One region of the Rummeliibacillus sp. SL167 genome, then DNA from elsewhere that is predicted to be linked to it. Evidence: predicted binding sites of a transcription regulator. Region 1 holds the regulator's gene; the other holds the start of a gene.
The links. Region 1 encodes NrdR, which represses ribonucleotide reductase genes. Its sites were predicted from a motif close to AACACNATATATNGTGTT; they were not measured.
Positions count from the first base shown of each region.

Region 2: FEZ13_RS02600 (vitamin B12-dependent ribonucleotide reductase) is a predicted target of NrdR. The motif match lies at 8,722-8,739, and genes of this name have one in related genera.

Region 1 covers NZ_VCBM01000001.1:205,265-221,748, forward strand. Annotated here, with positions in the region: gene FEZ13_RS00825 (MaoC/PaaZ C-terminal domain-containing protein) at 1-32, shown strand, start outside; gene FEZ13_RS00830 (response regulator transcription factor) at 85-801, shown strand; gene pnpS (two-component system histidine kinase PnpS) at 801-2,336, shown strand; gene polA (DNA polymerase I) at 3,014-5,641, shown strand; gene mutM (bifunctional DNA-formamidopyrimidine glycosylase/DNA-(apurinic or apyrimidinic site) lyase) at 5,654-6,526, shown strand; gene coaE (dephospho-CoA kinase) at 6,541-7,140, shown strand; gene FEZ13_RS00855 (glyceraldehyde-3-phosphate dehydrogenase) at 7,271-8,293, shown strand; gene nrdR (transcriptional regulator NrdR) at 8,720-9,196, shown strand; gene FEZ13_RS00865 (DnaD domain protein) at 9,224-11,035, shown strand; gene dnaI (primosomal protein DnaI) at 11,037-11,984, shown strand; T-box leader at 12,068-12,293, shown strand; gene thrS (threonine--tRNA ligase) at 12,573-14,510, shown strand; gene exaC (acetaldehyde dehydrogenase ExaC) at 15,031-16,484, shown strand, end outside.
Region 2 covers NZ_VCBM01000001.1:580,337-596,820, forward strand. Annotated here, with positions in the region: gene comGD (competence type IV pilus minor pilin ComGD) at 1-422, shown strand, start outside; gene FEZ13_RS02555 (hypothetical protein) at 412-714, shown strand; gene comGF (competence type IV pilus minor pilin ComGF) at 696-1,139, shown strand; gene FEZ13_RS02565 (hypothetical protein) at 1,117-1,344, shown strand; gene FEZ13_RS02570 (shikimate kinase) at 1,728-2,240, shown strand; glycine riboswitch at 2,387-2,480, shown strand; glycine riboswitch at 2,484-2,558, shown strand; gene gcvT (glycine cleavage system aminomethyltransferase GcvT) at 2,620-3,720, shown strand; gene gcvPA (aminomethyl-transferring glycine dehydrogenase subunit GcvPA) at 3,746-5,095, shown strand; gene gcvPB (aminomethyl-transferring glycine dehydrogenase subunit GcvPB) at 5,088-6,566, shown strand; gene FEZ13_RS02590 (rhodanese-like domain-containing protein) at 7,272-7,652, opposite strand; gene FEZ13_RS02595 (lipoate--protein ligase family protein) at 7,760-8,593, shown strand; gene FEZ13_RS02600 (vitamin B12-dependent ribonucleotide reductase) at 8,769-11,333, shown strand; gene FEZ13_RS02605 (HAD-IA family hydrolase) at 11,394-11,984, shown strand; gene FEZ13_RS02610 (hypothetical protein) at 12,042-12,389, shown strand; gene FEZ13_RS02615 (DUF1385 domain-containing protein) at 12,408-13,304, opposite strand; gene FEZ13_RS02620 (hypothetical protein) at 13,758-14,075, shown strand; gene aroQ (type II 3-dehydroquinate dehydratase) at 14,129-14,569, shown strand; gene FEZ13_RS02630 (M24 family metallopeptidase) at 14,576-15,637, shown strand; gene efp (elongation factor P) at 15,662-16,219, shown strand.

The sequences.
Region 1 (16,484 bases):
TCCCACCTACTCGTCCAATAGATTACACCTAATGGCAAATAGATTTGAGATGGGGGTTTCAAATCAGTTGCGGAGGAACATAAAATGACAAACAAAATCTTAGTAGTGGAAGATGAAGTATCAATTGCGACTTTATTACAATACAATTTAAAACAGGCGGGCTATGATGTCATAATAGCTAATGATGGTCTGGATGGATTACACAAAGCCATAGAAGAAAAACCTGATTTAATCTTATTGGATTTAATGTTGCCAAAATTGGATGGTATGGAAGTTTGCAAAGAATTACGTATGAAAAAGCTAGATATACCGATCATTATGCTCACGGCGAAGGATGATGAGTTTGATAAAGTACTTGGCTTAGAGTTGGGTGCTGATGATTATATGACAAAGCCATTCAGTCCAAGAGAAGTAATGGCACGTGTTAAAGCGGTTTTAAGACGTTCCAAAGTCATTAATAATTCTCAAGAAGCAGAACAATCTTCAGGAGAAAAATCATATCACATCGGTCTTTTAAATGTTTATCCAGATCGGTTCGAAGCATTTTTGGATGATAAATTATTAGAATTTACCCCAAAGGAATTTGAATTACTGTTGTACCTTTTAGAAAATAAAAATCGTGTACTAACACGTGATCAATTGTTAAGTGCCGTATGGCATTATGATTTTGCAGGCGATACACGTATAGTAGATGTTCATATTAGCCATTTGCGTGATCAAATTGAAGAAAATAGCCGAAAACCAAAGTTTATTAAAACCATTCGGGGATTAGGTTATAAATTTGAGGAGCCAAAAATTTGATGCAATCACTACGATTTCGTTTATTATTTACCTTTGGGTCATTATATATTATTACATTAGCTGGCTTAGGATTTATACTGGGTCAGCTTTTCCCGCTATTACTACAAGATTCTATAAAAACGAATATTGTGACATCGAAAGAAAAAGTGACGCATGCGATTGAACAGCAACATCTTTCCTTAACAAATTCACAAAGGGATGCAATTATAAACTCTATTGGGGATCATACGAAAATACAAGATGTATCAGATATTCGACTACAGTTATGGATTTTACTTGGAATTATTTTTATGCTGGCATTTATTATTTTAATCTTAGTTACATATCGTCTTATTAAAAACTTATCACAACCAATAGATAATATGATGATGACAGCATTTGAATTAGCAAAAGGAAATTATCGTGCACGTGCCTTTGAAGTAACAGGTTCTTTTACATTGCGTTTAAGTAAAGCCATCAATATTCTTGCTAGAAATTTACAAGATATGGCGATTACTCGTGAAATCGAACAAGAACGTTTAAAAACATTAATTGAAAATATGGGCAGCGCTTTGATCATGATTGGTAGAGAAGGAGATATAACTATTGTCAATCGTACATTTACGGAGCTGTTTGATCAATCTTATGAAGACGTACAAAGACAGCAATTTCGCGAGTTAGGGCTACCTCATGAATTAGAAGAGTTTGTAGATTATGTTTTTATGACGGAAGTTCCATATAGGAAACAACTTCATATTCAGCTTCAACAGGAATTTCGTGATATGGAAGTGTATGGTGCACCTGTAGTTGGAGAGCACGGATTGTGGCTTGGTATTGTCATTGTCATGCATGATATCACTGAACTTAAAAAGCTTGAACAAGTTCGGAAAGATTTTGTGGCAAACGTATCACATGAGCTTAGAACACCCATTACATCTATAAAAGGTTTTTCTGAAACATTATTGGATGGTGCCTATAAAGATCAAGAAACATTATTAGGGTTTTTAAAAATTATGAATAAGGAGAGTAATCGTTTACAAATGCTTGTCAATGATTTACTTGATTTATCCAAAATTGAAAAATCAGGTTTTACAGTGAATATGGAAAAAACAAGTTTACGGGATGTTATTATTCGTACAATCGAAATGACACATCAAAAACTGGAAAAAAAGCATATACAGTTTGAGGCAAAAATTGATGAAGATGTTTATATAAATGGTGATCCTAATCGTTTAGTGCAAATCGTCATGAATTTAGTGATCAATGCGATTAATTATTCTCCTGAACAGACGAAAATTACTGTTCATCTTTTTGAAAAGGATCAAACTGCTATTCTCGAAATATCAGATGAGGGAATAGGGATAAGTGAAGAAGAAATTCCTCGTGTATTTGAACGTTTTTATCGAGTTAACCGCGATCGAAGCCGCAATTCTGGTGGCACTGGTTTAGGTTTAGCGATTGTGAAGCATTTAGTAGAAGCTCATCGCGGTAAAATTCAAGTTGAAAGTACTGTTGGAGAAGGAACAACAATGCGACTTCTTTTTCCAAAAGCTTAAGAGATAAACATAATGTTGATATTGCCGTAAGATCAGAGAGCTTTAGATAAGATGATATTTGATCGAAAAAACGGCTAGAAATTTGTGGAGGGTTTTACTATCTTTTAAATTTTGTATGATGAAATGGATGTATTTACAATGTTTTTACAATTTGTTTATATAAAATTCAAAATAGAAAATTATACTAAAGGATGAAGCCCCCTTCAAATTTAGTATCGTAAAAGAGAGTTGCAAATCCTTGCACTCTCTTTTTCTATTTGCCTAGGTATGTTGATTAAACAGAAATCAGGAAAAATATTTGACATGATCTTTAAAAAAACATGTATTTTAGCGTTATCTTAATAAATATTGATAGTTTCAAAACATCAACAAATAAGTCTAAAAGCAAATGGGCATATTCCTACCACTTTGATCGAGATATTTATCGAGAACCACTCGTAAATGTAATCAAACAAAACTAGATGTTTGAGGGAAAAAGAAGGATAGGCATCGGTGCTTGGTTTGTGAAATATAGCTAAATCCTATCACCAACATCTGGCTTTTCATGGTCACTCTTTTCCTTTCCTATTATAGGCATGGTAAAATATATAATAAGAAATCATTCATGAAAAATCTTAATTAGGCAAAAATGAATTTAAGAAATAAATGATTTAATTATTTAGTAGGAGTGTGCCAACATGACAAGTGAAAAATTACTTTTATTAGATGGTAATAGTTTGGCGTATCGAGCGTTTTTTGCGCTTCCGTTATTAACGAATGACCATGGGATTCATACAAATTCCGTCTACGGCTTTACAATGATGCTGCAAAAAATATTAGAAGAAGAAAAGCCAACAAAAATGCTCGTTGCCTTTGATGCTGGAAAAACGACTTTCCGACATGCAACCTATTCAGAATATAAAGGTGGACGACAAAAAACACCCCCAGAATTATCAGAACAATTTCCATATCTGCGAAAATTATTGGATGCTTATCGTATTAAACAATATGAATTGGAAATGTATGAAGCAGACGATATTATTGGCACATTAAGTAAACAGGCAGATGAACAAGGGCTTGAAGTGGTTATTGTTTCAGGTGATAAGGACTTAACCCAACTGGCATCTAGTAATACAACTGTCTATATTACTCGTAAGGGTATGACAGATATTGAGCATTATACACCGGATCATGTACATGAAAAGTATGGATTGACCCCTCATCAAATTATCGATATGAAGGGACTAATGGGTGATTCATCTGATAATATCCCAGGTGTTCCTGGTGTTGGAGAAAAAACAGCGATTAAATTATTAAAACAATTCCCAACAGTTGAAGAAGTTTATGAACATATTGATGAAGTGAGTGGCGCAAAACTAAAAGAAAAACTTGTTCATAATGAGGAACAGGCAAAAATGAGCAAACAATTGGCAACGATCAATCGTGAAGCACCTATTGATATAGCGATCGATGATTTAAGCTATGAAGGCCCCGATATGGAAACATTATTCGCTGTCTGGCAAGAGCTCTCTTTCAAATCTTTAATTGAAAAAAGTGAATTCGAATCGGAAGCAAAAGAAACGGCAGACTTAGATTTCAAGATTGTTGATGATCTTTCTGAGGATCAATTAGCAAATCCAATGGCTGTACATCTTGAATTAGCAGACGAACATTATCACACTTGTGAAAGATTTGGGATTGCCTTAACAGCTGGAGAAATTGCCTATTATATTCCTTTTGAAAAAGCATTGGCATCCAAAGCGCTTATAGCATGGCTTGAAGATGATGCACAGAAAAAATATTTATTTGATTCGAAAGCAACTCAAGCTGCATTATTACGGAGTGGTGTCAGATTAAAAGGAGTGGAATTCGATCTTTTATTGGCGGCATATATTTTGAATCCTGCGATGCCCTCAGATGATGTAGCGATTGTTGCTAAAGAATTTGGTTTTACCGATGTCCAACCAAATGAAGTAGTCTATGGTAAAGGTGCAAAAAAATCCATTCCTGAGACAAAAGTTGTGGCAGAGCATGCAAGTCGAAAAGCTACGGCAGTCTTTAGCCTTCAACCCAAACTTGAAAAGCAGTTAAAAGAGAATGAACAATACGAATTATATCGTAATCTTGAATTGCCGCTTGCTGCGATTCTTAGTCAAATGGAAAGTGAAGGAGTAGCGGTGGATCGTAATCGTCTAGTTGAGATGGGAGCAGAACTAACGGCTAAGCTAAAGGACATTGAAGAGGATATATACCAAATAGCAGGAGAGAAATTCAACATCAATTCACCAAAGCAATTAGGTGTTATTTTGTTTGAAAAACTGGGACTGCCTGTCATTAAAAAGACAAAAACAGGCTATTCTACAGCTGCTGATGTCTTAGAAAAATTAGCCCCAGCGCATGAGATTATTCAGCATATTTTAAAATATCGTCAACTCGGAAAATTGCAATCTACTTATATTGAAGGTTTGTTGAAGGTGATTCATGAGGATGATCATAAAATTCATACACACTATCAACAAGCATTAACGTCTACTGGTCGTTTAAGCTCAACAGATCCTAATCTACAAAATATTCCAATACGTTTGGAAGAGGGACGTAAAATTCGTCAAGCTTTTATTCCTTCTCATGAAGGGTGGAAAATGTTTGCTGCCGATTATTCTCAAATTGAATTGCGTGTGCTCGCTCATATGTCTAACGACGGTAATCTAATCAGTGCCTTTAATCATGGCATGGATATTCATATGAAAACAGCAATGGATGTTTTTCATGTCAATGCAGAAGATGTGACACCAAACATGCGGCGGGCAGCAAAGGCCGTTAACTTTGGGATTGTTTATGGAATCAGTGATTATGGATTATCTCAAAACTTAAAGATTACCCGTAAGGAAGCCGCTGATTTTATCGATCGTTATTTTAAAAGCTTTCCTGGTGTTCAGGCTTATATGAAAAATATCGTAGATGAAGCGAAAAAGAATGGATATGTGACAACAATATTAAATCGTCGTCGTTATTTACCTGACTTAAAAAGTTCAAACTTTAATTTACGCAGTTTTGCGGAAAGGACTGCGATGAATACGCCGATACAAGGGAGTGCCGCTGATATCATTAAAAAAGCAATGATTGATATGGCAAAGGCGCTAGAAGAACATCAGCTACAAGCAAAAATGCTGTTACAAGTTCATGATGAATTGATCTTTGAAGCGCCAGAAGAAGAAATCCCTATATTAGAGAAAATAGTTCCTCAAGTGATGGCGAATGCGATTAAATTACAAGTGCCATTAAAGGCAGATTTTGCATCAGGTTCTACTTGGTATGAAACGAAATAAGGGAGTGATTGTATGCCAGAATTGCCTGAAGTAGAGGGAGTTGTGCGTGCACTTCAGCCTGTTGTGGCGGGAAAAGTGATCCGTCATGTTCAGGTTTCAAATACAATTTGCACCTCCATAAAAGAAGGAAAAGCATGTATTATTAAGGACATGAATCCTGAAAAATTTTCAAATACATTGCAAAGTATGACGATTAAAGAAGTCGAACGACGCTCGAAATATATCTTTTTTTATTTAGAAAATCATGATTTGAACTATGTTCTTGTTAATCATTTGGGGATGACAGGAGCATGGTTCCATGTTCATTCATTGAATGAAATAACAGAGGGGAAATTTCAAAAGCATATACATATTGTATTCACTTTTGATGAGGATGAATATCTTGTTTATGCGGATATTCGACGATTTGGTGAGATGCGGCTGTTGCATTCAATCGATGAGTATCCTCCACTATTAGAAATAGCACCGGAGCCTTTTTCAAAAGAAGCATTGTCTCATTTTCTGACTAAATCAACATTGCCAAAATATATGAATAAGCCTGTGAAAGAAGTTATTATGGATAGTCATGTGATTGCCGGATGTGGCAATATCTATGCGACGGAATCTCTATTTCGTATGAAAATTCATCCTGCAAGAAAACTTTCAAGAATAAGTGCTAAAAGAAAAATAGAGTTGTTTTATACGATTGTGGAAGTTTTGAAGGAAAGTATACATGCGGGTGGTTCAAGTATCTCTGATTATCGAAATATTAATGGTGAAGCAGGTGGTATGCAAGATCGTTTACAGATGTATGGGAAGAAAGAGTGCCCAATATGTCATACTAATACAAAACAATTGGTAATTTCAGGACGCAATTCTGTGTACTGTCCAAATTGCCAGCATTAAAAGGTGAGTGAAAAATGATTATTGGTTTAACTGGAAGTATTGCTAGTGGTAAAAGTACAGTAGCTAAGATGTTTCAAGAATTGGGTATTCCCATTGTAGATGCTGACATCGTTGCGAGAGTTGTTGTCGAACCAGGAACCGAAACGTTAGGAAAAATTGTAGAAGCGTTTGGAAAAGAAATTTTGAAGGACAATGGAGAACTCAATCGTGCAAAATTAGGGGATATTATTTTCCATAATCCGTCCAAAAGAAAAGAATTGAACGATATCATGCATCCTGCTATCCGTAAAGAAATGTTGCGACAAAGGGATGAATGGCTTGAAAAAGGGGAACAACATGTAGTGATGGATATTCCATTGCTTTTCGAAAGTCGTCTACAACATTTTGTAGAAAAGATTTTAGTTGTTTCTGTGTCCGAGGATACACAATTAGCAAGATTGATGGAAAGAAATCACTTATCAGAAGAGGAAGCAAGAGCGAGAATTGCTTCACAACTTCCTCTTTCTGAAAAAGAAAAAGGGGCTGACGCTGTCATCTACAATAACGGAAATTTAGAAAATACACGTGATCAATTGTTGCAAATATTGAATTTGTGGGGCGTTATTGATTGTTGAATAAAAATTTAGAAAATATAAATATTAAAATATAGTTTATATTATGTTTTACTTTCTTGGAAATGTGCTATACTATTTGAGAATAATACAAATTAAGTATAACTCATAGTGAACAGGGAGGATATTATTCATGACAGTTTCGATTGCTATTAACGGATTTGGCCGTATTGGACGTATGGTGTTCCGTCAAGCGATTCTACAAGATGATTTAAATATCGTTGCGGTAAATGCAAGTTATCCAGCTGAGACATTAGCTCACTTGGTAAAATATGATACAACACATGGTAAATTTGATGGTGAAGTAAAAGCGGAAGAAGATGCACTCATTGTGAACGGTAAACGTGTGCAACTTGTGAATGATCGCAATCCTCAAAACTTACCTTGGAAAGAAATGGGCGTAGATGTTGTCATTGAAGCAACTGGTAAATTCAATGAACGCAGCAAAGCAGCATTACATCTTGAAGCAGGTGCTAAAAAAGTCATTTTAACAGCACCAGGAAAAAATGAAGATGTCACAATTGTAATGGGTGTTAATGATGATCAATTAGATCTTTCAAAACATGATATTATTTCAAATGCAAGTTGTACAACAAACTGCCTTGCACCAGTTGCAAAGGTTTTAAATGATACATTTGGAATCGTAAATGGTTTGATGACAACCGTTCACTCTTATACGAATGACCAAAAAAACATTGATAATCCACATAAAGATTTACGCCGTGCTCGTGCATGTGCCGAATCCATTATCCCTACTTCTACAGGTGCTGCGAAAGCGTTAACACTTGTACTACCTGAATTACAAGGAAAATTACATGGTTTGGCTTTGCGTGTTCCTACACCAAATGTTTCTTTAGTCGATCTAGTTGTAGATTTACAACGCGATGTAACTGCTGAAGAAGTAAATGATGCATTCATAAAAGCATCTGCGGGCTCATTAAAAGGCATTTTAGATTTCACAATGGAACCACTTGTTTCTCGTGATTACAATTCAAATCCTGCATCAGCAACAATCGATGGTCTTACGACAATGACAATCGGTGGCAATAAAGTGAAAGTACTTGCTTGGTACGATAACGAATGGGGTTACTCAGCACGTGTCGTAGACTTAACTAGAAAAGTGGTTTCTGAATTAAAAGAAGAAGTGAATGTTTAATCATTACTTTTTGTAAAAGTTTTCACTTTTATGAGGGAAAATCCATTTAAATAGCAACAAAAAATCCTCGGTATTGTCGGGAATGTCTAAAAAGTAGAGAGAGTGCGATTCACTGAATTGTGCTCTCTCTACTTTCATTTTGGTTTTGAATGCTTTCTACAGGGAGGACAAGCATCACCTAGAAAAATTTTCTCCACGCAAGCTGTAGCGGAAATCAACGAATTCTCCCTATTGTTATGGATTAAATTGGATAATCAACACGCCTGATCAGCTAGCTTCGATATTTTGAAATTCTCTACTAAATCGACAATATTGTGTAGGAAAGCCTCGAGTAAAGAGGATTTTCTACACTTTTTTCGATTTATACCATTATTTTTTGTTATAATAGATAAACTAATACGTTTTCGAAATCAGGAGAGAAAAATTATGAAATGTCCAGCTTGTCAATATAACGGAACAAAAGTCATTGATAGCAGACCTGTTGATGATAACAAAGCAATTCGTAGACGCCGAGAATGTGAATCTTGTGGCTTTCGCTTTACCACTTTTGAGAAAGTAGAAGAAATGCCGCTTATTGTGATCAAAAAGGATGGATCGCGTGAGGAATTTAGTCACGAAAAAGTACTCCGTGGACTGATACGTGCATGTGAAAAGCGCCCTGTCGCATTAGATATATTAGAGGATTTAGTGTTTAACATCGAACAAGATTTACGACGTATTGGCAATGCAGAAGTAAAATCAGAAGATGTTGGAGAAATGGTGATGGATCGACTTTCTAAAATCGATGAAGTTTCATATGTACGTTTTGCTTCTGTTTATCGTCAATTTAAGGATATCAATGTTTTTATCGACGAACTAAGAGAGTTAATCGAAAGACAATCCAAAGAACATGAAAATGAGTAATAAGTCGATATTTGGAGGGACTAGTCGATGAATTTACATAACGAATTGCAATCTGTAGATCGTCTTTCCATTCGCGTACCTTTTCCCTTATCTAGCTATGATCGGAAATTGATAACCCTCTTGTATCAACCACTTGTTGGAGCAGAACCAATTAGTCTTTATTTTTTATTATGGGCTGAGGGGGAAAATATAGAGGATAATACAATGTCGCATTATCATTTGATGAATGCGTTGAATATGCCGATCGGTAAAATTTTTGAATCACGAATAGCACTTGAAGCGATTGGTTTACTTCGTACATGGCGTAAAGATCAACAAGAAATGCGGTCTTTTATCTATGATGTGATGCCGCCACTCGATGCCGCTACTTTTTTCGACGATCCTCTTTTATCTATGTTTTTATATAGTAAGATTGGGGAATCAGCTTATCGTAATTTACGGCAACGATTTGTTTCAAAAGGATTGTCTAATCATGGTTATCAGGAAGTTTCTAGAACATTCACAGATGTTTATCGACCTGTTCAACACAATTTGCCATCTGATGAAATACAACTTACAGGATTGCAAGAAAAACCAAAAAAATTGCCATTTAACTATGAAGACTTTGATTTTAATCTATTAAGAGTTGGCTTATCGGAACAACTTGTGCCATCTTCTGTCTTGACTGCTGAAGCAAAGGCGACTATTGCAAAGTTAGCATTTCTTTATCATTTAACACCGCTCGATATGCAAAAGATTATTCTTTTAGCACTTGATGATCAAATGGTTTTAAGCGATTTACGTTTAAAAAAAGAAGCGGCCGATTATTATAAATTAACGGTTTCAAAAGAGCCGCCAACCATGCAAACAGTTATTGAGAAGCAAAGTCAGGAAGCCTTTACACAAACAGCCATCGTTGATGATGATATCGATCCAATGGAGGCTGAACTGATTCGATGGTTTGAGACATCTTCTCCCATTGATATATTAAAAGCCGTTGCGGGCGGCAAAGAGCCATTTCCAAATGATTGTCAATTGGTGGAAGATTTAGTCATGCAATATGGCATTCCCACGCCTGTTGTCAACGTACTAATACATTATGTATTTTTACGCAATCACGGGAAACTCAATCGAAAATATGTTGAAACAATCGCTTCACACTGGCGTAATACAGGTGTGAAAACGGCTAGAGAAGCGATGAAACTAGCTAGGGATTTTGAAGAACAAAAGGGCAGTGATTCTAAACAAGAAGAAACTCCTATGGAAACTAAGGATTATTCAACAGAATATAAATTATTAAAAGCAGGGGCAGGTATTTTTTATCAGTTGCCACAGTTTGTTGACGCTGATTTTACAAATACAGATCAGTTAAAAAAAGAATTGCTGGTTATATTGAATAGTGTAAAGCCAATTGACTTATTGACGATGCTCGTAAAAGGAAAAACACCATTTGAAAAGGACGTCAAAGTGGTGCTTGATTTCACTGCGAAATATGACATGCCAATACCGGTTGTCAATGTTTTGATTCATTATGCTTATTATGTAAGCAACGCAAATCTAAATAATGCGTTTTTACAAGCGATTGCTTCCAATTGGCAAAAAAACAATATACAAACGGCAGAGCAAGCATTAAATTTTGCAAGAGATTATCAAATTCAAAAAGCACGTAAGCAAAATGTTCCAAAAGGAAAGCCAAATGCGAAGACTCAAAATGTGCCCAATTGGTATTATGAAAATAAACTAAAGCAGCAAAAGAAGAAGGAAGAAAGACAAGCAGATAATAGCCATACAGATTATGAAAAAAAACGTCAAGAGATTATGAAAAAACTAGGTATGGATGAAGGGGAGGTGGATTCATAGAATGGAGCCAATCAACAGTAGATTAACGAAATTGATGGATTCTCAGTTTCAAGCTCGTTTTCATGAGATGCAAAAGGAGATCCTTGAAGATAAGGGCGTACAAAAGTTCCTAGCTGAAAATGATCAATTAGCCAGCCGTGAAATGGTTGAAAGAGGCTTAGGGAAGCTTTATGAATACGTCAATCAACAGCATGATTGTAGCCGATGTGAATCTGTTGCTACTTGTAAGAATGCGATCAACGGTTTTATCCCAAAACTGACGATCATTCGAGGGCAAATTGATGTAGAATATGTTCCATGTCAGACAAAAAGAATGGAAGATGCACGTCGCAAAGCAGCTTCCATGATTTCTAGTATGCATATGCCGAAGGATGTATTAAAAGCTAAAATTAATGATTTAGATACGAGCAATGAATCTAAAAAGGCCATTCGTGCATTCGCTGAATTGTTTATCCAAACCGTCCGTCATACAGGAAACTTACCAAGGACGGGATACTATATCTATGGGAACTTTGGTGTTGGTAAATCCTTTGTTCTAGGTGCAATTGCCAATGAACTTGCATCGATGGAGATTAAGACTGTGATGGTTTATGTCCCTGATTTTTTAAGTGAGATAAAAAGTTCTATCCAAGATCAATCTTTGCAAGAAAAAGTTGATTTCGTGAAGAAAGCACCTGTTCTCATGTTGGATGATTTAGGGGCGGAAAATTTATCAGCTTGGACAAGAGATGAAATTATCGGTACGATCCTACAATATCGGATGAATGAAGGACTGCCAGTTTTTATTACGTCTAATTATAATTATGATCAGCTTGAGAATCATTTCGCGACGACTCAAAAAGGCGAGGTAGATGTCCTGAAAGCTGCTCGAATAATGGAGCGAATCAAGGCGTTGACAACAGATGTTGAAATGATCGGCGAAAATAGAAGGCTGTATCAAACAGATTGACTTTTTCTATGCTGATGAAGCAGGACTCAATTGAAGCTTGATTTTCAAAACAATTCAGTATATAATTTCAACCATAATCTAATACAAATGCTTTGAAAAGGACAACAATTTTCTGCACGACTCAAAGAGAAAGAAGCCTTGGCTGAAAGCTTCTTAGTAACGGCATAAAATTTACCGCCTTGGAGCAGCGACAGTGAATGTCAGTAATTGTCGACGGTTGCGGCCCGTTAGCCGAACTAGAGCTTCGTCTAAGCAAATTTTGTTTAGAAGGAAGAAGGGTGGAACCACGAGTATCATCTCGTCCCTTTGTGGACGGGATTTTTTTATGCATAAATTTAGCTAATAGCAGCTTGTTTAGATATTCAAAACGAAAATTATGAGAAGATTTGATTCGGAAGTGTGTTTTTCGGCTTCCCATCAATTGACGGTTTTAGAGGAGAGTATAGCACTTAAATTGCGGGTGTTTGGAGTGATCCTCGAAGTTCTCATCATGAAAATTGGACTTTTTGAATAAGTAAAATTTATGCATGAAACAATTTCTCCAGCTTGTGGCCCAGAGCTCTAGAATATAAAAAAGGAGAGATTATTATGGCAGACATGATCAAATTAACATTTCCAGATGGCTCAGTAAAAGAGTTTGAAAAAGGTATCACTACTGATGCAGTGGCATTATCCATCAGCCCAGGATTGCGCAAAAAAGCAATCGTTGGTAAGTTCAACGATATCCTAGTTGATACAAAAACACCTCTTGAAGAAGATGGTTCCATTGCTATCATTACACCAGCAGATAAAGAAGCACTTGAAGTAATGCGTCATTCCACAGCACATCTTTTAGCGCAGGCTGTAAAACGCTTATTCCCAGGTGTGAAATTAGGTGTGGGTCCGGTAATCGATGATGGTTTTTACTATGATATAGATTCTCCAGAACCGATTACTTCAGAAGATTTCCCACGCATCGAAAAAGAAATGAAAAAAATCGTTGCAGAAAATATTGAAATCGTTCGTCATGATGTATCTCGTGCAGAAGCGAAAAAACGTTTTGAAGAAATTGACGATGAATATAAATTAGAGCTTCTTGAAGCCATTCCAGAAAATGAACAAGTTTCAATTTATGAACAAGGTGATTTCTTCGATCTTTGCCGTGGTGTACATGTACCTTCAACAGGCAAAATTAAAGAATTTAAATTGTTGTCAATCGCTGGTGCTTATTGGAGAGGCAACTCAGATAACAAAATGTTACAACGTATTTACGGTACAGCATTCTTCACGAAAGATGAATTAAAAGCCCATCTTCAAATGCTGGAAGAGGCAAAAGAAAGAGATCACCGTAAAATAGGGAAAGAACTTGAATTATTCACTACCAACAAATTAGTAGGTCAAGGGTTACCTCTATGGTTGCCAAATGGTGCTACAATCCGTCGCACCATTGAACGTTATATCGTCGATAAGGAAGTGTCACTTGGTTACAAGCATGTTTATACGCCAGTATTGGGATCTAAAGAGCTCTATGTAACTTCTGGACACTGGGATCACTATCAAGAGGATATGTTCCCTCCAATGGAAATGGATAACGAAACACTAGTACTTCGTCCAATGAACTGCCCTCATCACATGATGGTCTACAAATCAGCAATGCGTTCATACCGTGACCTACCATACCGAGTTGCAGAACTTGGTACAATGCATCGTTATGAAATGAGTGGCGCTGTTTCTGGCTTACAACGTGTTCGTGGTATGACTTTAAATGATGCCCATATATTTGTCCGCCCAGACCAAATCAAAGAAGAATTCAAAAGAGTCGTTGAGTTGATCCTAGATGTGTATAAAGACTTTGATTTAAACGACTATGAATTCCGTCTTTCTTATCGTGATCCAGAGGATACTGAAAAATATTTTGATGATGATGCTATGTGGGAAAAAGCGCAAAGTATGTTAAAAGAGGCTATGGATGATCTCGGCTTAGATTATTATGAAGCTGAAGGTGAAGCAGCATTCTATGGTCCAAAACTAGATGTTCAAGTAAAAACTGCCATCGGTAAACAAGAAACATTATCTACTGTTCAATTAGACTTCTTATTACCAGAACGTTTTGATCTTGGCTATGTAGGTGAAGATGGTAAGCAACATCGCCCAGTTGTTATTCACCGTGGTGTTGTATCAACGATGGAACGTTTTGTAGCATTCTTGATCGAGGAATACAAAGGAGCCTTCCCAACATGGTTAGCACCTGTTCAAGTACAAGTCATCCCTGTATCAAATGATGCTCACTTTGACTATGCAAAAGATGTTCAAGAAAAACTGCAAGCAGCAGGTTTCCGAGTAGAAATGGATTACCGCGATGAAAAACTTGGTTACAAAATCCGTGAAGCACAAATGAAGAAAATTCCTTATATGCTTGTTATTGGAGATAAAGAATTAGAAGCGGGTAGTGTAAATGTACGTCGTTATGGCTCAAAAGATTCTGAAACAGTATCATTTGAAGAATTTTTAAAGGCTATTCGAGAAGACGTTGCTCATAAGGGATAGTAGATATCTATAGAAAAGTCGGGGAAAAATCCTCGGCTTTTTTTGTGTTTGAATAATTTCTAGGTTTTGCATAAAAATTTTATTTATAAAGAAAAAGTATTAAAAGATACTCATTCAAACGTGAAAATATTCACAAGAATATGTGATGATTTTCACAAATAATCGTGAAATATTTCACAAGTATTTGTGTAATTTTTCACATGGCATTTGTTAAATATTTCACAAACTAAAAATACTATATTTTTTAATTGAATATGCTAAATAATCTCGAAAATGTTCTAAAAATATTCATAAAACAACATATTATCTTATTATTTATTGATTATTTATAAATATAAAATGAAAAAATATTCTCTTTATATCAATAATTTTCTTAGTATATATGTGTATTTCACAAACTTTTGTAATCACAGAAAAATATCATAGATTACTATTGTACTTTTAGGGAAAAAGGTTCATGATGAAGGAAAACAAAATAGTAAATCTGTTTTGTAATTTCATTGAAAGAAGGGGTTTTAGAATGATTTATGCAAATCCAAATACAGCAGGTGCTGTCATTCATTTCAAAGAACGTTACGATAACTTTATTGGTGGTGAATGGATCGCACCTGTAAAAGGAAATTATGCAGCTGTTACTACGCCAGTTACTGGAGAAAAATATACAACAGTTGCAAAGTCAACTACAGAAGATATTGAATTAGCTTTAGATGCGGCCCATGCAGCAAAAGATACTTGGGGAACAACATCTCCTGCTGAACGTGCAAAATTATTAAACAAAATTGCAGATCGTTTAGAAGAAAACTTAGAAAAATTAGCAGTTGCGGAAACTTGGGACAATGGGAAAGCAGTACGTGAAACTTTAAATGCTGATATTCCTTTGGCAATTGACCATTTCCGTTATTTTGCCGCTGCTATTCGTGCTCAAGAAGGAAGAACTACTCAAATTGATCATGATACCGTTGCTTATCATTTCCAAGAGCCTCTAGGTGTTGTTGGACAAATTATTCCATGGAATTTTCCAATTCTAATGGCGGCGTGGAAGATTGCACCAGCCCTCGCTGCTGGTAACTGTATCGTATTAAAGCCAGCTTCTCAAACACCTATTTCTATTCTTGTATTAATCGAAATAATTCAAGATTTGCTACCAAAAGGTATCTTAAATATTGTCAATGGTCCTGGGGCTGAAATTGGAGAAGCACTTGCAACAAATCCGCGTATTTCTAAAATCGCATTTACAGGTTCGACAGCTGTTGGTCGTCAAATTATGCAATATGCCACTGAAAATATTATCCCTGTAACCCTTGAACTTGGCGGGAAATCACCAAATGTTTTCTTTGAAGATATCATGGATAAAGATGATGAATTTTTAGATAAAGCACTTGAAGGTTTTGCATTATTCGCATTAAATTCTGGTGAAATTTGTTCATGCCCTTCACGTGCATTGATTCAAGAATCTATTTATGATCGATTTATTGAAAAAGCTTTAGAACGTGTAAAAGCTATTAAAATCGGCAATCCTCTAGATACAGAAGTCATGATGGGGGCACAAGCTTCAACAGCACAGCAACGTAAAATTTTATCTTACCTACAAATTGGGAAAGAAGAAGGCGCGGAAGTATTAATCGGTGGTGACGCCAATCGTTTAGATGGTGAATTTGCTGAAGGTAATTATATCCAACCTACAGTATTTAAAGGTACAAATGATATGCGGATTTTCCAAGAAGAAATCTTTGGCCCTGTCCTTTCAGTAACAACTTTTAAAGACTATGATGAGGCCATTAAAATTGCAAATGATACAGTATATGGCTTAGGTGCTGGTGTTTGGACACGTTCTGGTGATCTGGCATATCGTGCTGGTCGCGCTATTCAAGCAGGCCGTGTTTGGACAAATACGTATCATCAATATGTAGCTGGGGCTGCATTTGGTGGTTACAAACAATCAGGTATTGGACGCGAAACACATAAAATGGTGTT
Region 2 (16,484 bases), 380 kb from region 1:
GTTTTACATTAATCGAAATGTTACTTGTTTTAACCATTACAATGATCACTTGTACAATGGGTATTACTGTCGGAAAGAAATATATGGATCAGCAACTAGAAAATCGTTTTATGGAGCAATTAAAAGCTGATATTGAAATGACACAAGCATTGTCGTTTCAATATCAATCACCTGCAAGCTTATATATTTACCAAAGTTTAAGAGAAATCCATATCTATTCAACGGGCTATAGTATGGAAAAACCACTATTAATACGAAAATATCCTGCAAATATAGTGTTTCAATCAGGGAATATGGATCATGTCATATTTACAGAGAACCAAACAGTTAATAGAGCAGGAACAATTGGCTTTAAAGTGAATGGGAAAAGAAAAAACCTAATCGTATATCTGGGTGAGGGAAGGGTGAAAATTGATCAATGAAAAAGGGCACTCGCTGCCAGAAACCTTATTAACATTAGTCATTATTATCCTGATATTTGGTACGTTATTGCCGTTTTTTTATCGCCTAGAGACATCACTTTATGAAAAAAAATTGAGTTTACATGCTGCAGAAGCGGCATTATATGCTGCGGGAAATATTAAAAAATTTAAAAAATACGAAGGACAGATAACAATTGATCAAGTTACGTACTCGTGGGAGGGAGACGATCAGACCATTTGTATCCGATATTTGGGTATTCAAGAAGAAGAGTTATGTGTAAACAAAGATTGAAGCATCCTCAAAAGGAGTGTGGCTTTACATTATTAGATTCGTTATTACAGCTCATCGTTTTGGTGCTTTTCGCCCAGTTTTTTCTTTTGTTCTATTCATGGTACAGTCAAAAGGATAACGGTATGTTCAATAACAATGAGTTGCAATGGGAGATATTTGTCTTTCAGCTGCAAAAAGAATTGACGCATACGAAACAATTTAGCCGTAATACAATACAAAATATTTCTTATTCGTCAGATCGGGGAACATTAAGTGTAGCAATCGGGCCAGGAGAGTTAAAAAGGGGAAAAGGATACCAGCCACTATTATTTGGGATAACAACTGTTAAATTTGAATATTCAGACTATATATTAGATGCAACGATTAATTTTGAAAACGGAAAGGGAAGGAGTCGAAAGTTTATTGTTCCAAATAATACGAGATGAGAAAGGCTTTTTACTACTTACGGCTATGATTTTCTTGTTTTTTATTACTCATATGATGATAGCGGCAAGTGCAGCCTATGACTCACATTATCGTGCGTATGATGCACTAAAGATTGCGGCAGTCGATCAAACGAAAATGGTGTTGAACTCCATAGAAGAGGATCGTGAAGATGTGAATATGGAGGATTTAGAAAATAACCATTGAATGATCCGCATGAACAGACAATAAGACCCTCAATTCAACATCAGGAAGCGGATAGGCTTATAGAGAACAACTACTTGTAATAGTTATTTGGTTCGACTAATGGAGCGGGGAAAGAGGAAATCTACTACTGTGTACTTTGTTTACCTACACCACAAGCTTATGACGATTTAACAGGCTCACCGGAAATCTACTACTGTGTACTTTGTTTACTATGCCTGATGAAATAAGGAAACATATGGTTATATGAATTGACATCGTTTTCTGATTAGCCTATATTTCTTCTCATCATTGAATGAATGATTGGAATCGACAAGTGTTCATGCTACTATTATAAAAAGTGATAATTAGTTGTAAGGCAGTCGAAAGTCTAAGAAGGTGAGAAGATGAGAAAAGTTTATCTAGTTGGCTATATGGGCAGTGGAAAAAGTGCAATCGGTAGAAGACTTAGCTATTTTTTAAGAATGCCTTACTATGATATGGACAAAGAGATCGTGAGACGGGAAAAAATGACGATCCCTGAGATTTTTGAAAAAAAAGGAGAAGCGTATTTTCGCAAGATCGAAACAGAATTTTTAAGAAATTTCCGTGATGAATTTTGCATTATCTCGACAGGCGGAGGCGTAGCGGTTAATGCAGAAAATCGGAAAATCATGCGACAAACGGGTTTAGTTTTGTTTTTAGATGCAACATTTCCTGACATATGGAAAAGAATTCATAAAGACAAAAATCGGCCCATTGTCCAACGTTCAACGAAAAAAGAATTAGAAGATTTATTTTATCAGCGTAGAAGATGTTATAAAAGTGCGGCACATATCAATATTCGTACGGAGGGGCGTTCTTTAAGACAGATTGTAGAATATGCTGCATATCAAATAACCAGATTAAAAGGCGAATAATAATTTTTGATTTATGGCACATTATTCGTTTTTAAAACATTTTTTATAAAAATATTGCAAGGCGTCTTATTCAATGTTAGGATATAGTCAGCGATCCTGTTATAGCACATTTAAATGAGAATAGTACCAAGATGATTCTTGGGCGGATGATTGTACGGGGAGAGAACGCAAATTTGCGTCGCCGAAGGAGCAAGTAGTGAATACTATGAATCTCTCAGGCAAAAAGACTCGTACGGGACGCAACTCTGGAGAGCGCTATTTCACTAGCCACCAAAGAGGCCAGCCGTAATGGTTAAACTTTCAGGTGCATGGACAGAGAAATCCTTTTAGGGGTTTCTCTGTCTTTTTTTTGAATTTAACAAATAGGGGGAAGAAGGATATGGCGACTGACTTAAAACACACACCGTTATTTGATTCATATGCAAAATATGGTGGTAAAACGATTGATTTTGGTGGATGGGATTTACCCGTGCAGTTTTCCTCTATCAAAGGTGAACATGAAGCAGTTCGCACAAAAGCGGGATTATTTGATGTTTCGCATATGGGTGAAATTTTCGTTGAAGGTTCAGAAAGTTTAGCTTATTTGCAAAAACTTGTGACCAACGATGTTTCAAAAGTAGCAATCAACCAAACCCAATATACAGCAATGTGTTACGAGAATGGAGGGGTTGTAGACGATTTAATTATTTACAGACTCGATGAAAATCGATACTTATTGGTCGTGAATGCTGCGAACATTGAAAAAGACTTTGAATGGATGCTCAGTCAATTATTTGAAGATGTAGCTATTACAAACCATTCACATGAATTTGGCCAATTAGCACTACAAGGACCTCTCGCTGAAGAAGTACTACAACAATTGACAACAGTAGATTTACATGACATTAAGCCTTTCCGTTTGAAGCAACATGTAGTGATAAATGGTTTTGATACATTGGTATCTCGTACAGGATATACAGGTGAAGATGGCTTTGAGATTTATGCTTCAAATGAGGCGACAGTAGCGTTATGGGATGAAATTTTAACAACTGGTGAAGCAAAAGGAGTTGTTCCCTGTGGCTTAGGTGCCCGTGATACTTTACGCTTTGAAGCATGTCTTCCTTTATATGGTCAAGAATTGTCAAGTTCCATTTCACCTCTTGAGGCGGGAATCAATTTTGTTGTGAAATTGAACAAAGAAGATTTCAATGGTAAAGCGGCCTTAGTTGCTCAAAAAGAAAATGGGCTGCCACGTAAAAGTATTGGCATTGAAATGATTGACAAAGGGATTCCTCGTCATGGTTATAAAATATTTAAAGAAAACGAGGAAATTGGTGAAGTGACGACAGGTACGCAATCACCTTTGACGAAACGCAATATCGGATTAGCACTGATAAAAAGTGAATTCGCAGTGGTTGGTCAAGAATTAGAAATTGAAATTCGTAATCGCCGCTTACGAGTAAAAACGGTTGAAACACCTTTTTATAAACGTCAAAAATAACCAAAAGAAGAGAGGGCTTATTGGCATGAAACATCGTTATTTACCAATGACTGAGCAAGATCAACAAGAAATGTTAAAGGTGATTGGCGTTTCATCAGTTGATGAATTATTCGCAGACATCCCAGAAAAAGTTCGATTCAAGGGTGAATATCATATCAAACCTGCTAAATCGGAATCAGCTTTATTGAAAGAACTAACACAACTAGCAAAACAAAACGCAAATAGTGACGAGTATATTTCTTTTTTAGGCGCAGGTGTTTATGATCACTACAAACCAGTAATAGTAGACCACGTTATTTCTCGTTCAGAATTTTATACGGCATATACGCCATATCAACCTGAAATTTCTCAGGGGGAATTACAGGCAATCTTTGAATTCCAAACAATGATTGCTGAGTTAACAGGGATGGATTTAGCAAACTCTTCAATGTATGATGGTGGCACAGCGCTTGCTGAAGCAGGGATGCTTGCGGCAGGGCAAACTAGACGCAAGAAAATATTAGTTTCAGAAGCTATACACCCAATTGCACAAGATGTTGTGAAAACATATGCATATGGTCAATCTATCGACATCGTAAACATTCCGTTAAAAGATGGTGTGACAGACTTAGAAGCACTAAATACGCTAATCGATAAAGAAACAGCAGCAGTAATGGTGCAATATCCTAATTTCTATGGTCAAATTGAAAACGTTCAAGCTGTTTCTGATGCAATCCATGCAGTGAAAGGCCTTTCCATTGTATCGGCCAATCCTCTAGCATTAGCTATTTTGACACCACCAGGAAAAATGGGGGCAGATATTACGGTAGGAGATGCCCAACCTTTTGGTATTCCTGAAAGTTTTGGCGGTCCTCATTGCGGCTATTTTGCAACAACTTCAAAATTAATGCGTAAAGTGCCAGGTCGACTAGTTGGTGAAACGGTGGACGAAGAAGGACGTCGTGGATATGTCCTTACTTTGCAAGCACGTGAACAACATATTCGTCGTGAAAAGGCGACTTCGAATATTTGTTCAAACCAAGCTTTAAATGCTTTAGCGGCTTCTGTAGCAATGACAGCACTCGGTAAAAAAGGCGTTCAAGAAATGGCAAAACAAAATATTTTAAAGACACATTATGCAAAAAAAGCTTTTGAAAAGGCAGGTTTTAAAGTACCTTTCCAAGGGGCTCATTTCAACGAGATTGTTGTGAAAGTAGATGGATCGGTTGAAGCTGTAAACAATACATTATTTGAAAAAGGAATTATTGGTGGCTTTGATCTAGGAAAAGTAAGTCCTGAACTTCAAGGGCATATTTTGATTGCAGTGACTGAACAACGTACAAAAGAAGAAATCGACGCACTCGTGCAAGAAATGGGGGCTCTACAACATGCATAAAGAAAACCAACCACTTGTTTTTGAATTATCAAAAGAAGGTCGTGTGGGCTATAGTTTATCAGAACTAGATGTACCTGAAGTAGAATTATCAAGTATTTTACCAACTGAGTTTATTCGACAAGAAGAAGCTGAGCTTCCAGAGCTTTCAGAATTGGATATTATGCGCCATTATACAGCGCTATCTCGTCGTAACCATGGTGTAGACTCTGGATTTTATCCACTTGGTTCTTGTACGATGAAATATAATCCCAAAATCAATGAATCTGTTGCCCGTTTCCCTGGATTCGCGAATATTCATCCATTACAAGATGAAAAAACGGTTCAAGGCGCTCTTGCATTAATGTATGATTTGCAACAACAATTGGTTGAAATCACGGGTATGGATGAAGTAACTTTACAACCTGCAGCTGGAGCTCATGGTGAATGGACAGCGCTTAGGATGATTCGTGCATTCCATGAAGCAAATGGTGATTATCAACGCACAAAAGTAATCGTTCCGGACTCAGCGCATGGTACAAATCCAGCCTCTGCTTCTGTTGCAGGATTTAATATTGTAACGGTGAAATCTGATGAAAATGGATTAGTTGATTTAGAGGATTTACGCAAAGTGGTAGGATCTGATACGGCTGCCTTGATGTTAACAAATCCAAATACTTTAGGCTTATTTGAAGAACATATTCTTGAAATTGCCGAAATCATCCATGGGGTCGGGGGAAAAGTTTACTATGATGGTGCAAATCTAAACGCTGTCATGTCGAAAGTAAGACCTGGAGATATGGGCTTTGACTGTGTGCATTTAAACTTGCATAAAACTTTTACTGGTCCTCATGGCGGTGGCGGTCCAGGTTCAGGTCCTGTCGGAGTAAAAACAGATATGATTCCATTCCTTCCTAAACCAGTGCTTGTTAAAACAGCAGATGGCTATCATTTTGATGGCGACCGTCCACAATCAATTGGTCGTGTAAAACCTTACTATGGCAACTTTGGTATCAATGTGCGTGCATACACTTATATTCGTTCTATGGGACCAGACGGTTTGAAAGCTGTTACAGAAAAAGCTGTTATCAACGCAAACTATATGATGCGCCGCTTACAACCATATTACGAGTTGCCATATGATCGTCATTGCAAGCATGAATTTGTTTTAAGTGGTAGCCGTCAGAAGAAACTAGGTGTTCGTACACTTGATATTGCCAAAAGACTGCTAGATTTTGGCTATCATCCACCAACCACTTACTTCCCATTAAATGTAGAGGAAGGATTAATGATCGAACCAACAGAAACGGAATCAAAAGAAACACTAGATGCCTTCTGTGATGCGATGATTCAAATTGCGAAAGAAGCGGAAGAAACACCTGAAATTGTGCAAGAAGCACCACATACAACAGTTATTAAACGTTTAGATGAAACGCGTGCTGCACGTCATCCCGTTTTGAGATATGTAAAACCAACTGAAACTGCAGAAATATAGTTAAGTGGTCAAGAAAAATAAATAGTATTTTCATTTTAGATAAGTTATCGGACGATTCATCTCCTACTGGTTGGTATGGATGAATCGTCTTTTTTTACTTGAATAAGAACAAATGTTCCTGTATAATCTTTTTAAGAAATCATTTATTCTGCATAAACAGTCCATAAGTTTCTACTAATAATTTTTTCCACAACAAGCAGGTGATAGAAGGAGACACAACCGCCTAAGAGCCCAATTGGTTCAACTGGCATCCAGTAGGAGAGTGAAAAAACTTCCACTGAATGAAGTTTCAATTGTATAGATTTAAAAAATCACATGAAGCATTTGGAGTTTCTTCCTATTATATTGTCCAGGAAATGAACCGGGAAATAAAATATCAATATTTGGTGCTGGATGATTTATATTTGATTCAATCCACTCAATCGTTTTAGACAATTTTATCTTCAAAAAGAGAAAGATATGACTTTCTATCTGAAAATCTTTTTAAGAATAACTAGATATGAAGTGAAGCGATACGGTTTTTATGAAAAAACATATAAAAGAGATTTCAGGATAAGCAGCTGGTGGAGAAGTTTTTATTGTTTATTCATTCACTTAGAAGAAAACGATGAATCATTTAGGAGCTATTTGTGACAATTTCTAAAAATAGTATATAAAAAAGAAGACCATTCCAAACTAGAAATGACCTTCCTATTTAGAAGAAAACTATTTAACTTTAATCTTACCATGCCAATTTTTATAGCCGCCTTCTAATTGATATAATTGATTATATCCCTTTTTCTTTAGAAATAGTGCAGCACGTGCACTACGACCAGCATTTTGACAGTAAAGGTAAACAGGTTTATCTGGGCGAAGTTCGTGGTAACGATTGCGAAGTTGGGTTGTAGGTAGGTTACGAGCACCTAAAATATGTCCGCCCTCAAATTCTTTTAATTCGCGAACATCGATTAATTGTGCTTTTCGATAGCCCTTTTTAAATTCTTCTTCATTTAAAGTAGTTACTGCTTTTTTTAAGCGAAATGCGTTTATAAGCGCGTAAATAATAATTACGCCAAGGATGATTAGTATTGTATATAACCAACTCAAGATGACTTACCCCTTTCTATCTATAAATAATATTATAAAAGAAGAACTAGCGATAGTCCAATGACTTTGATAAAATAGAAAAGCTGATATAAAAGGGAGACGATAGAATGACAAAAAAATGGTATTTTATTAATTCAGGACCATGTAGTCCCGCTTATAATATGGCCTTAGATGAAGCACTGTTGCATTGGCATAGTAAGAGCTTAATTCCCCCAGTAATTCGATTTTACGAATGGAATCCGGCAACACTATCAATAGGATATTTCCAACGAGCAAAAAAAGATATTGATTTTGATCAATTACATAAATTAAATTTAGGATTTGTGAGACGACCAACAGGTGGACGAGCAGTTTTGCATGAGCATGAACTAACATACAGTGTAATCGTTTCAGAAGAATATCCTAATATGCCTACAACGGTTACAGAAGCTTATAGAGTCATTAGTGAAGGACTGCTATTCGGTTTTCGTCATTTAGGTTTAGACGCCTATTTCTCTGTTCCTGACACAGAAGAAAAAAGGGAACTTTTGAAGAAACCAAAAAGCGCAGTTTGCTTTGATGCACCTAGTTGGTATGAACTTGTCGTAGAAGGAAAAAAAGTTGCAGGTAGTGCACAAACTAGACAAGAGGGTGTAATTTTACAGCATGGTGCCATATTAATTGATCTGGATGATGAAAAATTGATCTCTCTTTTCAAATTTCCATCAGAGGCATCAAAAGAACGAATGCGCAAACATTTACCACAAAAAGCAGTCGCAATTAATCAATTAGCCAATCATAAAATAGACATTGAAGCATGCGTCAAAGCATTCCACAAAGGATTTGAGGATGCGCTTGATATCGAATTAGTACCTTACGAATTGACACAAGAACAACAAGATTTTGTTGAGAATCTTGCAAAGGCAAAGTATGAAACAGATGAATGGAATTTCAGAAAATAATAGGTTTTTTGGCTTATTTTTTGTGAAAAAAAAACGAAGATACCTATGAATCGCGATATAACAACATTTTTCAGAAAAAGCACTATTTGCTTTTCTAATCAATATATAGTATTGTATTTAATTGTATAAATACTATATGTTGTGTTTTTCTATATAAATAGGGGAGGCGGATGGTATGGTACTTGCATCGCAGCATCATAATCAGACAATTAACATTGAACAATTAAACAAAGATATTCAACAATTTCCTCAAGTTCATCCAATCACAGAGGACATGCATTTAACACATAAAGGCGTTTCTCGACTTGTGATGATTGACCGTTATTCTTTTAAAGATACTAAAAAGAAGACGTTAAAAGTAGGGGATTTTGTTGTTTTAACAGTGAAAGCAGATCCTAAGTTCCCTGCTCGTGGGCTTGGCTATATCGTTTCAATTGATGACACTAATAAAAGAGCCAAAATATTAATAGAAGATGATTATCGCGGTGCAATTGATGATCCGCAAGAACAATCAACGGGAATTGTCACTCGCCCACTAGACGTTATTGAAAAGCCTCTTGAAGTTTTTTACGAACAAATAGCAAAACGTAATGCAAAGGGCTTAGCATCTGTCGAAAAGACGGAAGCAAAACGTAAAGAATGGTATCAAAAATTTTACCGTCAGCTTGTCAATCTAAACTTCATCCCAGCTGGACGTGTCATATATGGAGCAGGATCAGGTACAGATGTTACATATTTTAACTGCTATGTCATGCCATTTGTAGCTGATTCTCGTGAGGGAATAAGTGACCACCGTAAACAAGTCATGGAGATCATGAGTCGTGGAGGTGGTGTTGGTACAAACGGTTCAACATTAAGACCACGTAACACATTGGCAAGAGGTGTAAATGGTAAATCTTCTGGTTCCGTATCATGGCTGGATGATATAGCGAAATTGACACATCTTGTTGAACAAGGTGGATCACGTCGTGGTGCACAAATGATTATGCTCTCTTGTACTCATCCTGATATTTTTGAATTTATCATTTCTAAAATGCAAAATCCACGTATTTTACGATTTTTAATCGAAAATACAAAGGATGAAGAAATCAGTCGATTAGCAAAAGAAAAACTGAAATTTACACCTTTAACAGAGCAAGAAAAGGCAATGTATCAGGGGATCATCAATTATAAAACTATCCCTGGTTTTGGCGGATTCAATGAAGCGATTTTCAAGGACGCAGAAACAAAGTTACGAGATGGTGGTACGTATACAGTCAACAATCCAGAATTCTTAACGGGTGCTAACATTTCTGTCACATTAACAAATGAATTCATGGAAGCTGTTGAAAAGGACGAGGAATTCGATTTGCGTTTCCCAGCTGTCGAATCCTACAATGAGCAAGAAATGGCCATCTATAATGAAAAATGGCATAAATGTGGTGATGTTCGCGAATGGGAAGCAATGGGGCATGCTGTTCGTGTTTATCGTACGATCAAAGCACGGGAACTTTGGAACTTGATCAATATCTGTGCAACATACTCAGCAGAACCGGGTATTTTCTTTATCGATAATGCCAACGAAATGACGAATGCGAAAAGCTATGGTCAAAAAGTAGTTGCAACAAATCCTTGTGGGGAACAACCATTGGCACCGTACTCAGTATGTAATTTAGCTGCAGTGAACTTGGCACAATTTGCACAAAAAGATACAAAAACAGTTGATTTTGATGCATTAAAAGAAACAGTACGTGTAGGCGTCCGTATGCAAGATAATGTAATTGATGCAACACCATACTTCCTTGAAGAAAATCGTGTACAAGCATTGGGCGAACGTCGTGTAGGACTTGGGGTAATGGGACTTGCAGATTTACTTATCTACTGTGAAAAAGAATATGGCTCTAAAGAAGGCAATATTTTAGTAGATGAAATCTTTAAGACAATCGCAATCACAGCTTATGAAACTTCTATAGAATTAGCGAAGGAACGGGGCAGTTTCCCATTTTTAGTAGGGAAAACAGATGAAGAAACAAAGGCACTTCGTGAACGTTTCACAGAAACAGGCTATATGAAGAAAATGCCAGAACATGTTCGTCAAGCAGTACTCGAAAATGGTATTCGTAATTCTCATTTATTGACAGTTGCACCTACTGGTTCCACAGGGACAATGGTAGGCGTATCAACAGGTCTAGAACCATACTTCTCTTTCACTTACTATCGTAGTGGTCGTTTAGGTAAATTTATCGAAGTAAAAGCAGATATTGTGCAGGAGTTTTTAAAAACGCATCCAGAAGCAGATGAAAATAACTTACCAAAATGGTTTGTCACTGCGATGGAATTAGCTCCTGAAGCACATGCAGATGTGCAATGCATTATTCAACGCTGGGTTGATAGCTCCATATCTAAAACGGTCAACGCACCACGCGGCTATAGTGTAGAACAGGTTCAAAAAGTATATGAACGTCTTTATAACGGTGGTGCAAAAGGCGGTACGGTTTACGTTGATGGTAGTCGTGATTCTCAAGTTTTAACTTTAAAAGCAGAAGAAAATCATATGGATGAAATATTGCAAGAAGAAAAGGTGATTGAACCGCGACCAGTTGTTCTTGTAGATACCATCCAAGATTTACGCTCTACAGATGTAACAATTGGGTCAGAAGTAGGGAATACATGTCCTGTATGTCGTAAAGGAACAGTAGAAGAATTAGGTGGCTGTAACACTTGCACAAATTGCGGTGCCCAATTAAAATGTGGTTTATAAAATAGAAAAAATCCAAGTATGTGCAACATGCTTGGATTTTTTTAAATGGGAGATCGTTCAATGAACATATTATGGGACTTTGATGGCACAATTTGTAATTCATATCCGGCTTATGCAAAGCTTTTTTATGAAACAACTAAAAAAGGAGAAAGTGGTCATGAGGTATTACAACATTTAAAAATATCATTTTCGCATGCATTTGAATATTTTCAACTAACAAAGCAAGAAATCAATGCTTTTATGGAGAAAAATCATGAGCTTGATATGGCGCAATTACCACCATTTCCATATATCGAAGAGGTGTTAAAACAAGCAGATCTCAATGTGGTGATGACGCATAAAGATAGAGCAACAGTTGAAAGAGTGTTAGAAAACTATGATCTTGCTCAATACTTTACTGAAATTGTGACACCTGAGGATGGCTTTCCAAGAAAACCGGATTCAGCCTCTTATCAATATCTGCATCAAAAATATCATTTAACACTAGCGATTGGAGATCGCGAATTAGACCTAATTCCCGCAAAAAAGATTGGCGTAGCCACATGTATGTTTCAAGGGCAATGCTCATTGGCAGATTTCAGCATTCAATCGTATGCCCAATTCCATAATGCGTGGGACCGATTTATAAAAGCACAAAGTTCTCTCTATTAATACTTCTTGAAATTCTTTTCATGTTAAAATAAAAAGAACTGCAAGGAGTTGAATAACGTGTACAATAAAATTGCTGGTTTGATATTTCCAGCTTTTACAATGTTAACATTATCTGTATTAGCAATGTTTGGTCTTTTCGGTGAAGGTGATGTCAATAAATCTTTCTTTATATTGGGACTCATCATTATTTTTCCGTTAACCTTCTTAGTACAAGGGATATCGTGTGCTATGAATCATATGAATCCTTTTATCGCACTACTTGTATCGTATATTGCTTTTGTGATAGTGATTATAACATTTTTAAATAGTTCGGCATGGGTATATTCTATCTATTATTTAGTATTTTGGATTGCTGGATTTTTTGGAGCAAAAGCTATTCGCAAATGGAGAAATCGTCAAAAATAGAAAAATGCAAGGCGCTAATTAGGCGCCTTGCATTTCTTTTTGTACAGGGATTTTAGAGGGATCTTTTTCAATTTCTAATAATTTATTGAATGAGGCGATTGCAACCTCTACTTGATCGTCTTTCGGCTCTTTTGTTGTTAATAATTGTAGCCATAATCCTGGATATCCTAAAAATCGTAAAACAGGGATATTGCGGCATGCATTTGTTGCCTGTAAGACTTCAAAAGCAGCACCAAGCACAACAGGGATTAACAAAATACGATTCACAATTCGTAGCCAAAATGGATCTGTCGGTACTAGGAAATAGATGAACATTCCAACAATGACAGTGAATAATATAAAGCTACTGCCACAGCGGTAATGCAATCGAGATTGTGCTTGCACATTTTCGACAGTCAATGGAAGTCCATTTTCAAAACAGTTAATCACCTTATGCTCAGAACCGTGATATTGGAATACACGTTTAATAAGAGGTGTTAATGATACAAAATAAATATAGCCTAGTAAAAGAAGCAGCTTAAAACCACTTTCTATTAAGATTTGTGCCGTTTTACCGGGAAACCAAGTGTGAAAAAGCTGTGCTAAAAAGACAGGTATTAGCGTAAAAATAAATTTACCAAAAATAAAGGACAACACACCGATCGCAGCAACACCGAGCCACATTTCTAATTTTGAACCTTCTTCTTTTTTTTCTGTATTTTCTTCGCCAGGATTGACACCATATCTCTCACTAGCAAATTGTAAATGCTGGGAGCCGTTTGCTGCCGACTCTATTAGTGCAATAATCCCTCGCACAAAGGGAATTTTTTTTAGCTTTCGAAGTTTAGGATTTTTTTTCCTTGCTACGTAAAAGTATTCGATTGAATGGTCATTTCGACGAATGGCTGATATTGTATGTTCTTTGCTCCCCATCATGACACCTTCAACCAAAGCTTGTCCTCCATATATAGGAAGATTAGGTTGGTTTTTCACGATTGACACCGCTCTCTTTAAATATAATAAAATGAAACTTCACACAGTGGGATTTTTCTTTATACGCATTGTGTGTTAGTTGAACCATCAGACTTTTACAGGCGGTTAGCCTTCCATTTATCCTCTGCTTGTTCCTTGCGTCGGTGGGAAGGATTATTACTGCCAGTTAATGCAGGGTAAAACTGTTTTAATTGTACTAAAAAATCATAGAAAGCTCTAGGAAAAGCATATTATTATTGGAATTTGTCTATCCTTTTGACGAAGGAGGGGGACGATTTGAGATTACAAGTGTATTTTTGGACAGTTTTGTGTAGTTCTATAACATTCCTGATTTCATTAAAACTTTTAAAAGTGTTTTCATTTATAAAATATTCTCCAATAGGGTGGACGAAAAAGATGCACGTATTTGAGGATTCTGAGCCACTTGTCAAATGGTTTATGCTTTGGATCGCGGTGATTGTAATCTTTACCTTATTATTTGCTTTAGGAGAATGGCTAAAAAAAATTCGAATAGATTTTGTAGCTATTTTTTTAAGTGTTGCTATTGTGTGGCTGATTGAATGGTCTATACAAAAAACACCCTATATCCACAAATTTTCTATACCTTTAGCGGTCATTATTGCCATTCATCTTCTTTGGATATTAGAAACAGCTGTCTATCATGCAAAAGTTAGAAGTTTAGATGCTCGAAATAAGTTGCCCAATTCTATTTAGGAATGTGCTAAAATAAGAATATTATGGAATGGAAGATGAGGGGGATTTATTGGATGAAGTATTTAATCTTAAACGGACCTAATTTGAATCGCCTAGGTAAAAGAGAACCGACTATTTATGGTTCTGAGACATTACAGGATATCGAATCACAGCTAGAAAAACTTGCAGCTCAGTTTGATGCTGAGATTGAATGCAAGCAATCGAACTATGAGGGTCAGCTCATTGATTGGATTTATGAAGCTGAGGATACAGGTGTGGATGGAATTGTCTTTAATCCAGGCGCATTCACTCACACCAGTGTAGCACTAAGAGATGCAATTGCAGGTGTTGAAGTGCCAGTAGTTGAAATCCATATCTCTAATGTACATAAGCGCGAGGAATTTAGACATCACTCTTATCTTGCACCCGTTTGTGTAGGACAGATAACAGGACTTGGTACATTTGGCTATCAAGCTGCGTTACGAATGTTTTTAGAAACAAGGAGAGGGGAATAGATCACTATGGAAAAATTAGAAAAATTACGCGAAGCACTTCAAGCGCAAAATCTAGACGCTTTATTGATCACTAATGACTATAATCGTCGTTACATGACAGGATTTACTGGAACGACGGGTGTAGCGATTGTTTCACAAAATGATGCTGTGTTTATCACAGATTTTCGCTATACAGAACAAGCCAGACAGCAAGTGAAAGGTTATCGGATTGTTGAAAACAAAAGGACCATTATGGAGGAAATCGCAAATCAAGTTAAATTGATGGGCATAAAAACACTAGGTTTTGAGAAAGATACAGTAAGCTATAGCATGTTTGAAATTTATTCTAAACTAATTTCCGCAGAGCTAGTGGGTGTTTCTGGCATCATTGAAAATATTCGCTTGATAAAGACTCCAGAAGAGATTAAAATTATTAAGGTCGCATGTGACATTGTGGATGCCACTTTTGAACATATTATTCAGTTTATCCAACCAGGAAAAACGGAACTTGAAGTTTCCAATGAGATGGAATTCTTCATGAGAAAACTTGGTGCAACTTCTTCTTCCTTTGACACCATTGTTGCCTCAGGTCTGCGCTCAGCATTGCCACATGGCGTTGCAACTGATAAAATAATTGAAAAAGGTGATTTAGTCACTTTGGACTATGGTGCTTTATACAATGGCTATATCTCTGATACAACCCGTACAGTTGCTGTCGGTGAACCTACTGCTAAACTAAAAGAGATTTATCAAATTGTTTTAGATGCGCAATTACTAGGACTTGAAAAATTAAAACCTGGTATGACAGGCATTGAAGCAGATGCAGTTGCACGTGATTATATTAAGAAACATGGCTATGGAGATGCATTTGGTCATTCAACAGGTCATGGCATTGGTTTAGAAGTACATGAAGGTCCTGCATTATCAATGCGCTCAAGTGTAGTATTAGAACCGGGAATGGTCGTAACTTGTGAACCAGGAATCTATCTACCAGGTATTGGTGGCGTACGTATTGAAGATGATACGCTTATTACAGCGACTGGCAATGAAAAATTAACTCATGCCCCAAAAGAATTAATGATCTTATAATTTAATATTGGAGGATATTTAGAAATGATTTCAGTAAACGATTTTAAAACAGGTTTAACAATCCTTGTTGACGGTAACTTATTTCGTGTTATCGAGTTCCAACATGTAAAGCCAGGTAAAGGTGCTGCTTTCGTACGTTCAAAATTACGTAATTTACGTAATGGCAACGTAACAGAAAAAACTTTCCGTGCTGGTGAAAAAGTTGAAAAAGCACAAATCGATACCCGTAAAATGCAATATCTGTATGCATCAGGTGATCAATATGCATTCATGGATATGGAAACTTATGAACAAATTGAACTTTCTAAAGAACAATTAGAATATGAGCTACAATTCTTATTGGAAAACATGGAAGTATTCATCATGATGTATGAAGGTGAAATCTTGGGTATCGATCTTCCAAATACAGTTGAATTAGAAGTGACTGAAACAGAACCAGGTATTAAAGGTGATACGGCTACCGGGGGCTCTAAACCAGCGACTCTTGAAACAGGTTTAGTTGTCAACGTACCATTCTTCGTTAACCAAGGTGACAAATTAGTGATTAACACATCTGATGGTTCATACGTTTCACGTGCCTAATGAAATCTCTTTATCCCGCTTTAACGAGGAGTAAGACCCCACTGATGGAAGCTTCACTTTATCACTCATGAATAGGTAGGGAGTAAGATTTCCATCCCAATATCCCGCTACCGAGCAGAGGATAATTAAAGATCAACTGCCTATAAAAGCTAGATTGGTTCAGTGAATACACATATTGATATACATCGAAAACCTGCCATTCAATTTGACGTTGAATGGCAGTTTTTTTACTTTTGGAACAGCTCTAGATTTATGGATTAAATTA